3 regions of the Pseudomonas sp. Hz4 genome follow, and region 1 is predicted to be linked to each of the others. Evidence: riboswitches for the same ligand, from Rfam matches in the RefSeq annotation. Region 1 holds a riboswitch; each other region holds the start of a gene.
What was found. A riboswitch is a leader RNA that binds a small molecule or an ion and turns the genes downstream of it on or off. The one in region 1 is predicted to bind cobalamin.

Region 1 (3,270 bases):
TAAGTGGCGGTCATCCGCCCTTCACGATAAACCGCCTCTGCCCCACGCCCGCCGTTAGGGCTCAGGCCACGAGCGATTGGCTCAAGCTCGGTGCTGGTCAGCGAATGGTGATAGGTGTGCCCGCGCAACAAGCCTTCGGGCAATTCGACCGCCTGCAACGCCAACGCAGCCAGACGCTTTTGCATCACTGCATCCCCTGCCAGCAGGCCGACCAATTCAGCGCGAGTGCCCTCGACATCGGTCAACGAGTCGAGCAGATACAGCATGCCGCCACATTCGGCCAGCAAGGGCTTGCCAGCCGCGTGGTGGGCGCGGATCGCGGTCAGCATCGAGCTGTTTTGCGACAGCGCCACATGGTGCAGCTCGGGGTAGCCGCCCGGCAGATAGAGACTGTCGGCATCGGGCAATCGGGTATCGCGGATCGGCGAGAAAAACGACAACTCAGCGCCCATCGCCCGCAACAAATCCAGGCTGGCACCGTAGGTGAAGGCGAACGCTTCGTCACGGGCCACGGCAATTCGCACACCCGTCAGCAACGGCTCGGCTTCAAGCACATCCGGGGCGGCGAATTCGACGGCCGGTGGCAGCGCGACCTCGCAACTGCTGGCCAACGCATCGGCGGCCGCATCGAGGCGCAGATCGAGATCGTTCAACTCACTGGCCTGAACCAGACCCAAATGGCGACTTGGCAATTCGATCCCGGTTTCCCGGGACAAGGCGCCGTACCAGCGCAAACCTTCAGTGAGGCTGCCTTCAAGTAATTGCGCGTGACGCAGGGTACCGACGCGGTTGGCCAGCACACCGGCAAACGGCAAATCCGGCTGATAGCGCGCCAACCCCAACGCCAGTGCGCCGAAGGTCTGGGCCATGGCGGTGCCGTCGATCACACCCAGCACCGGCACACCGAAATGCCGCGCCAGGTCAGCGCTGGACGGCGTACCGTCAAACAGCCCCATGACGCCTTCGATGAGGATCAGGTCAGCTTCGCCGGCGGCTTCCCACAACAGACGACGACTTTCCTGCTCGCCGACCATCCACATGTCCAGTTGATACACCGGCGCACCACTGGCGCGCTCAAGAATCATCGGGTCGAGAAAGTCCGGGCCGCACTTGAACACGCGAACCTTGCGCCCCTGATTGCGATGCAAACGGGCCAGCGCAGCGGTGACGGTGGTCTTGCCCTGACCGGAGGCCGGCGCGGCGATCAGCACCGCCGGGCAGTGATGGCTGATTTTCATAAAGTAGTATTCACAGCTCGACGCCTTTTTGCGCTTTGATCCCGGCCTGGAACGCGTGTTTGATCACGCCCATTTCGGTGACCGTGTCGGCCAGTTCGATCATCTCCGGTTTGGCGCCGCGACCGGTAACCACCACATGCTGCATCGGCGGACGCGCCTGCAAATCGCTGAGCACCTGATCCAGATCGAGGTAACCGTGCTTGAGCGCAATGTTCAACTCATCCAGCACCACCAGGCCAATCGACGGATCACGCAGCAATTCGCGGGACACCGCCCACGCAGCTTCGGCGGCGGCGATGTCACGGTGGCGATCCTGGGTTTCCCAGGTGAAGCCCTCGCCCATCACATGAAAACGCACCTGTTCCGGGAAGCGCCGGAAAAACAGTTCTTCGCCGGTGCTGTTGCGCCCCTTGATGAACTGCACCACGCCACACTGCATGCCGTGGCCCATGGACCGGGCGAGCATGCCAAAGGCCGAACTGCTTTTGCCTTTGCCGTTGCCGGTCAGCACCAGCAGCAGGCCGCATTCATTCGGGGAGTTGGCGATGCGTTCGTCGATCACGGCTTTTTTGCGCAGCATGCGCGCCAGATGACGTTCGTCACGATCGGGGGTATCAGTCATGGGGGAGCTCTCCGTTGAGGCTGGATAACGGCGGGCAGGCACAAGAATAGACGGCAAAAAGCCTGGCATCGCCCACCGTGATGCCGCTGGATGGATCAGGCCGGTCTCCGGGCTCATGAGCGGCGATTCGCCTGACTGCGCGCCTTCCCATGTCGACATCAACACAGTGGCTCAAGGCGCAGTCTTCACTCATTTACCGTTGCGGGGGCAGCGCCGGGATCGTGGTTCTTCATTAGTTGAATGAACGCACTCACCGGCTTCCCTGTTTCACTCTGTCGACCAAGGTCACAGAGCACCTGAAACAAGCCGCGAAGGTTAGAGGGTTGGGGATGGAGCGTCAATTGAAGACGGGCGGCCTGCGAGCGAATAACTGCCGTCGATCAATTATCTGACGCCAATCTTGTGCCACACTCTCAGCAGTGATATCAAAGAGCCATAATCTCACAACACAAAAACAAAGGTGAGCCACATGCAAGGCATGATCATCAGCAATCCGAAGCTGGAATTCCTGCGCCCGGTGCTGGAACGCTGGTTTGACTGTATTGACCGCTACAACGCCGTGCGCGGCGATAACGACACGCCTTACTGGTTCGATGAAAAAGCCAACCTGAGCCTGCTGTCCGCCGCTGCGTGGATGGCGGAAATGGTGACACTGCAACAAACGCCGACCCGTAAACAGACCGAAGAAGGCGAACGCAATGGCCGCGCCGATCTGTTTATCGCGACCCGCGAAGAACGCGCTTACCTTCAGGCGACCCAGCGCTGGCCACGCGTCAACAGCCTGAACCTGACTCAAGCATTGCAGGACATCACCAGCGACGCCAAGCGCATCAGCTACGCCAGCGACCTGAAACTCGGCTGCCTGTTCGTTGCGCCGCAAAAAGCCCAACAAAGCGCTACCCCGGAAGAACTCCAAGACATGGTCGACGACCTGCAAAAGGAACACACCTGCGCGGTGGCCTGGTATTTCCCCTACGCGTATCGCAAGTTGCGCAACGAAGCCGGCAACTATCACCCCGGCATCGCCGTGCTGTTCAAGGAAGCCCGCGGCTGACCGGTTGAACCATCGTGCACCTGCGCTTCTCTATTGATTAGGTCAATGCATTCATAGGGAAGATCAGCATGCGCAAGCCTCAGCTCGCTCTCGTCATTGTGCTCGCCGGAGGGCTTGCCGCCTGTGGTGAAACCTCCAGGCTGCAAGTCTCCGACGGCACCGGCCCCTCGCCCAAGCTGCCAGAACCCAACAAAACCCTGATCCCGACGATGAACATCGCCCCCGCGATCGGCTGGCCGGACGGCGCGAAACCCATCGCCACGACAGGGACTCAGGTGGCGGCCTTTGCTGAAGGTCTCGATCACCCGCGCTGGCTTTATGTGCTGCCCAATGGCGACGTGCTGGTCGCCGAAACC
Region 2 (3,270 bases), 650 kb from region 1:
CAACTGTTCGGCCAGGGCCAGGGCGGCACTTTCCGCGACGCCGTAGCAGCCGGTGCGTTCGAACGCGATGTCCGAGCGGTGGCTGAGTTGCGGTTGATAGCCGGCCAGTTGTTCACTGCTGAAGTACATCAGTGGCAGCGCTAGCTGTTCAGCCAATTCGATCAAACCAGGTTCTTCGCGCTTCAGGTCAATGCTGGCCAATGCCTTGATCTGGTGGAGCTCGATTTTATAAGCCTGTAACGCCTGATCGAGCAACGCCCGCAGCGTGCTGACGGGGCAGCCGCGCTGGCAGCCCAGGCCGACCACCAGGGTCGGCGCGGCGCTAGTGTCAGTCATGCGTGGTATTGACCATCGCTTTTGCGGCGGAACAACCAGGCACTGATCAAGCCCAGGGCCAGCCAGAACGCAACGTTGGTCAGCTGCGAAGCGATTTTGAACTGAGCTTCCAACGCTTCTGGAGCCAGCATCGAGTGGACTTCCGGTTGTGGTGCGCCGATCACGTGAGGAACGGCCAGAATGGCCACGCCGAGCACTTTCATCAACCAGTGGCGGCTGAACACGATCAATGCGATGCCGGCTGCAGTGGAGGCGGCAGTGCTGATCCACCAGATCTGCCGTTGCGCCAAATCAGCAGCGGCAGTGCCCGGCAGCTCAGGCGGCAGACCGAGGGTTGGCGCCAGCACGAACGTCGCATAACCGGCCAGGCCCCAGAGCAGGCCTTGGGAGGTTTTGGTCGGTGCGCGCAAGGTATAGAGGCCGGCGAGCATCAGGGCGAAACCGACCGCTACCACCAGGTTGCCGCCCGTGGTCGACAGCACGCGCTGCCAGCCGTCTTCCGGTTCCCAGGCTTCGGCGTCGTGGGTGTGAGCGGCGACAGCACCCGCGGCGTGTTCGTGAACTGCAACAGCGGCGGGCTCGGATTTTTCGTAAGTCTCGGCCTGCAGAATCAGCGGAGCCACCCAGAAGCTTTGCAGCAGGGTCAGCAGCAAGGCGGCCAGAAGCCCGGTGAACCCTGCGGTTTGCGCAATACGCTTGATCATGTCAGCAGCCTCAATGGCACGGGAATGCAGAGCTGTGGCGGGTATCGTGCGCGGCATTGTGCACCGCTTCGATGTGCGAGAAACCGGCGAAATACACCAGGCTAGCGCCAAGGATCGACGCACACACCGCGGCGGTCAGGCGTTGAGTCAGGGTCGTGGTGGTGCTGGCGGTGCTCTTATCGGTGTTGCTGCCGGTACTGCTGATGATCGACATGGCGCTTCCCTCTGGTCTGTCAGCGGGTGAATAGAGCGCATGGAAGACCCCTGCGAGTCGGGCGCGCAGAGGTTCAAACAGCGCCCGCCCACCGCGGGTTTGTCATTCAGTGATCGTAATGGTCACTTTGTGTTGCGGGCCGGTCTCCGGGCTCACGAGGGGCGTTGGCTTTCGCCCTGACCTGCAAGCATCACCTTCCCATGCTGAACTGCTGGCACAGTGGTTCTGACGCTTCGCTCGCTTACCGTTGCGGGGGCAGCACCGGACTGACATGACTTTAGAGGAAAGCACATGATTCACCGGTTTCCCGTTTCACCCTGTGAAGGGCACCCGTAACACAGTGCGTAGGAGAGCATGGGCGGGGGTTGGGCGTCAATTGGCAAGGGTTCTCACTTGGATACCGAGTCGCGTCCTTCGCGAGCAAGCCCGCTCCCACAGGTGACCGCATTACAATAATGAAATGGCTACCCCCGCCGCCCCCTGTGATCGCCCACTAAGCTTTCACAGGGGGCCTATCGGAGACCGTTGCCATGAACAAAGTAGCTATTGCCGCCATCGACCTGGGAAAACACTCCTTTCACCTGCATGCTCAAGATGATCGTGGTCATGAGCTCCAGCGCAAAAAGTTTACTCGAGTGGCGCTGATCCAACACCTGGCGAACCTCGATCCCTGCATCGTCGTGATGGAAGCCTGTGGCGGCGCCCACTTCATGGCGCAGGAGGTCGCAAAGCTGGGACATACGCCCAAGCTCATTGCGCCTCATCTCGTGCGTCCTTATGTGAAAAGCAACAAGAACGACTTCGCTGACGCCGAGGCGATCTGCGAGGCAGCGACCCGCCCAACGATGCGCTTTGTCGCCCCCAAGACCCAGGCTCAGCAGGCGTTGGCCATGCTCAACTCGACACGGGATTCGTTCATCAAAGACCGCACCGCGACCGTCAATCGGATTCACGCAGCCCTTCTGGAGGTTGGCGTCAGCTTGGCCCCAGGCTTCAAATCGATCAACGATCTGCCGACGCTACTTGAGGCGAGTTCATTTTCTGAAGACATCAAAATAATTCTGACGATGCTACATGAGCACTTCAACTACCTGAATGAGCGGATCAAGGCACTGGATAAGCGAGTGCAATGCCAGGCCGCTGAAGATGATCTGGCATCTCGTTTGATGACCATGCCGTGTGTCGGCCCGATCACCTCCACCGTCCTGGCTGCCGAGTTGGGTGATGGCAAACAGTTCAAATGCGGGCGAGGCTATTCGGCCTCGATCGGGCTGGTGCCCAAACAGCATTCCACGGGCGGCAAGACCGTTCTATTGGGCATCAGCAAGCGCGGTGATCGCAACCAGAGGCGCCTGCTCATCCAGTGCGCCCGTGTCTACTTGATGCAGCTGGAGCGCCAGAAAGGCTGGCTGGCGGACTGGGTCCGGCAGCTATTAGCCCACCATCACTCCAACCATGTGGTCTGCGCGCTGGCCAATAAGCTGGCGAGGATCGCCTGGGCGATTGCGGCACACCACTCTGAATTCGATGCAGGGCCAACCGCGATGAACGCCTGACCCTGCTGTCACCCGAGCACCACCCACCTGGTTTTGCGATGCTGGATAACAGATGACGTGAACGGCCAACCGGCCTGACGACAACCCTGAGCTCCCACACGGCTGAAAGGCCGTTCGAATAATTAGGATCGTCGGGCATCGATTCTCATCGAGGCGCGGGGGCCACAACCCCACTCAGACGCCGGATAGATGAAAGCAAGCCAACCACGCATCAAAAACAGTATTGCAGAAAAGGGGGTAACCATAGATGTGGGAGCGAGCCTGCTCGCGAAGGGGCCGGTACGGCTGCCACAAGACATTGACCCGCCCTCACACGATGCGTAGCCTTGCGCTTTCGAGGTTCTTCGGCGTCTGCCGAAGCTAAGAAGGGAACGCGGTCGATGCCGCGGCTGCCCCCGCAACTGTGAACGGTTCTGTTGGCTGCCACGCCACTGCAAGCCCTGTCTATCGGGTCCGCGGG
Region 3 (3,270 bases), 1.8 Mb from region 1:
GTGACGGGCAGCTTCGCTACCCTTCAGTCAGTCCCTTCCCGCACCAACCGTCTGACCTCAGCCTGTATGGCATAAGCCGGCGCCTCCACAGCATTGAAATCTTGTGTATACCGCTGGGCGAATCCTTCTACCCCCCATTCCTGATACTGCTGCACATGCTTTAATTCGTGAGCCCAGAGCGCGATGTTCTGTTCTGCGGTTTGAGCGTCCCGGAAGAGGATGATGTCGATCAGCGTCACGGCACCGACATCGGGGTTTTGCAGCATGGCAGTGGCGGTGCTGAATTGGCCGTTGTCGCTAACCTTGTAGCGCGCGGTATCGAGGACGCTGGGGTCGTACCAGCGCAGCAGTTGCTCCCGGATGTGCGGTGGAATGGGTTGGATGCCGGCGTTGGCTGCTTCAGCGCGGGCTTGGGTCAGCCACAGCGCCAAGGCAGGTGCCGCGATCTGGAAGATGCCATCAGACAGGGGGCTGAGCAGCTGTCCTGCGTCTGGCAGGCAGATGCAGCTGTCCAGGCACACTTGTTTCTCGCCAGCTGGGCAGGCGTTGGTCTGGGCCGGCACTTCAAGCGTCAGGCAAAGAACAAACAGCGCCACCAGGCGCGTGGTGATAGGCGGCATTGGGCGCTCCAAGGACGGACGCAGCACGAACAGTGGGTCACAATTGATCGACGACCCGCATAACTTTAGCGTATCGCTGTCGGTCTCTTCTCGATGACCGCTTCACGCCCTGAGAAAGTCAGTCGTGAACAGACAGTTATCCCGGTTGAGGATGCCGAGCGCGATCAGCGAGTCGAGTTCGTTGAAACCGTCGAAAGTCAGGATGCATCAGGAGCCTCGTGCGAGTGGAGACGTTGTTGGCGTCATCGTAAAATCGACGATCAATACATTCAAATAATTGTCATGGATACATGACGACAGCCTGTTATCAGCCAACAGCGCTCAGTGGTGATATACGGCATGATCGACTACCATGCCGGCCGCCGGTTTCCAAATGGGATTAATAGGGAATCCAAGATGCCTGACACGGCATCAAACGGAACTGCCCCCGCAACTGTAGGTGCTGAGCCTGCTCCTGAACTGCCACTGGGATCACTCCCGGGAAGGCTGGAGCCTGGCGACGACGCATCAGTCAGGAGACCTGCCGGCCAAGTAAATCACTAACCGGCGGGGTGTTCGGGAAGGACATCCTTGCGCCGAGCGTTCCTGAGTGATCGGCACTTCACTGCTTCAATGGCAGCGTTCGATGATGTGTTTCCAGTCCGTACCCCTGCTCTTGTACGGTCAAATGGAGATTGCGTCATGCTGCTGTTCCGCCTTGCCACCCTCGCCACTGCCCTGGGTCTGTCCACCCTCGCCCATGCGGCCCCGACCCACTATCCCCTGACCGTCGAGAACTGTGGCAGCACGCTGACCTTTCAGCAGGCACCCAGCCGTGTCGTGACCATCGGCCAGGCGGGCACTGAAATGTTCTACGCCATGGGCCTTGGCAACACGCTGGTCGGCACTTCGCTGTGGTTCAACGATGTGCTGGCCACGCACAAGACAGAGAACGAGACGATCGAACGCCTGGCCGACAACGAGCCGAGTTTCGAGGCGGTGATCGGCAAGCGTCCACAGCTGGTGGCAGTGGAGTTGGAGTGGATGGTCGGTCCGCAAGGCGTGGTCGGTACTCGCGACCAGTTTCACGAACTGAAAATCCCGACCTACTTGATGCCGTCCGACTGCGAAGCCAAGGACAACCTGGTCGGTGCCGATGGCACACGTCTGGAGGCATTTCACATCGACAGCCTCTACAAAAGCATCAGCCAATTGGCTGAAATTTTCGATGCGCAGGAACGTGGCCAGCAGCTGACCGCCCAACTCAAGGCCAGCCTGGCCAAGTCCATTGCCACCGTACAGAACAAGGATCTGAAGCACACCAGTGCGCTGTTCTGGTTCTCCAGCGCCAGTCTGGATATCGACCCCTATGTCGCCGGGCACAAGGGCATTCCCGACTTCATGATGAATACGTTGGGTGTGCGCAACGTGGTTCAGTCTGATGAAGAATGGCCAACAGTCGGCTGGGAAACCATCGCCAAGGCCAACCCGACCTTCCTGGTCATCGCACGCATGGATCGCCGTCGATTCCCGGCTGACGACTATCAAAAGAAAGTGGAATTCCTGCGCAGCGACCCGGTGACCCGCAACATGGACGCCGTGAAAAACAACCGCATCATCATCCTCGACGCCATGGCCATGCAGGCCAGCGTGAGAATGTTCGACGGTCTTGAAACCCTGGCATCAGCCATCAACGGCTACGACCTGCAGAAATGACCAGGGTGCTGATTCGTACGCTGCTGGCATTGCTGACACTGCTGTTGGCCGTGATTGCCGGTGTGACCATCGGTGAAACGAGCATCGAACCGAGTGTGGTGTTCCAGGTGCTGGCGAACAAACTGTGGACTGCCGGTTATGTCCTCGACCCGATAGACGAAGGCATCGTCTGGAATTACCGCCTGACCCGCGCGCTGGTGGCAGCGGCCTGCGGTGCGGGCCTGGCCACCTGCGGGGTGATCCTGCAATCGCTGTTGCGCAACCCGCTGGCCGATCCTTATCTGCTCGGCATTTCCGCCGGCGCCTCGACAGGCGCTGTACTGGTGGCATTGCTGGGTCTCGGGGCGGGGTTGATTTCGCTCTCGGTGGGGGCGTTTGCCGGCGCCGTTGCCGCCTTTGCCGTGGTTGTTTTGCTGGCCCGCGCCAGTGGTTCAAACGGCGGCACCGGGCAAATCATCCTGGCGGGGATTGCCGGTTCGCAGTTGTTCAATGCGCTCACCGCGTTTCTGATCACCAAGTCGGCCAGTTCCGAACAGGCCCGCGGCATCATGTTCTGGTTGCTGGGCAATCTCAGCGGCGTGCGCTGGCCATCGGTGTGGCTGTCGGTGCCCGTGGCATTGACCGGTCTCGCGGTGTGCCTGTGGCACCGTCGGGCGCTGGATGCCTTCACTTTTGGTGCCGACTCAGCCGCCTCGCTCGGCATTCCAGTACGCCGAGTGCAATTTTTGTTGATCAGCTGCGCCGCACTGGTGACGGCAGTGATGGTGTCGATTGTCGGCTCCATCGGTTTCGTCGGCCTGGTCATCCCCCATGCCGTGCGACTGCTGCTGGGCACCCGGCATGCGCGTCTGCTGCCGGCGAGCGCGCTGGGTGGTGCAGTGTTTCTGATCGCCGCCGATATCCTCTCCCGGACGCTGATCAAAGGCCAGGTGATCCCGGTCGGCGTCATCACCGC

Region 2: it holds a riboswitch for cobalamin, as region 1 does, so the genes downstream of both, ACYZTR_RS16830 (CbtB domain-containing protein) here and cobO (cob(I)yrinic acid a,c-diamide adenosyltransferase) in region 1, are expected to answer to the same signal.
Region 3: it holds a riboswitch for cobalamin, as region 1 does, so the genes downstream of both, ACYZTR_RS11620 (ABC transporter substrate-binding protein) here and cobO (cob(I)yrinic acid a,c-diamide adenosyltransferase) in region 1, are expected to answer to the same signal.

What each region holds. Positions count from the first base shown of each region.
Region 1 covers NZ_CM142719.1:4,346,597-4,349,866, forward strand. The annotation lists gene ACYZTR_RS19800 (cobyrinate a,c-diamide synthase) at 1-1,238, opposite strand, end outside; gene cobO (cob(I)yrinic acid a,c-diamide adenosyltransferase) at 1,249-1,860, opposite strand; cobalamin riboswitch at 1,942-2,175, opposite strand; gene ACYZTR_RS19810 (hypothetical protein) at 2,330-2,914, shown strand; gene ACYZTR_RS19815 (PQQ-dependent sugar dehydrogenase) at 2,983-3,270, shown strand, end outside.
Region 2 covers NZ_CM142719.1:3,691,842-3,695,111, reverse strand. The annotation lists gene ACYZTR_RS16840 (cobalamin biosynthesis protein) at 1-336, opposite strand, end outside; gene ACYZTR_RS16835 (CbtA family protein) at 333-1,040, opposite strand; gene ACYZTR_RS16830 (CbtB domain-containing protein) at 1,051-1,254, opposite strand; cobalamin riboswitch at 1,375-1,603, opposite strand; gene ACYZTR_RS16825 (IS110 family RNA-guided transposase) at 1,785-2,810, shown strand; cobalamin riboswitch at 3,131-3,270, shown strand, end outside.
Region 3 covers NZ_CM142719.1:2,553,336-2,556,605, reverse strand. The annotation lists gene ACYZTR_RS11630 (eCIS core domain-containing protein) at 24-620, opposite strand; partial or broken gene ACYZTR_RS11625 (AraC family transcriptional regulator) at 762-824, opposite strand; cobalamin riboswitch at 960-1,162, shown strand; gene ACYZTR_RS11620 (ABC transporter substrate-binding protein) at 1,302-2,315, shown strand; gene ACYZTR_RS11615 (FecCD family ABC transporter permease) at 2,324-3,270, shown strand, end outside.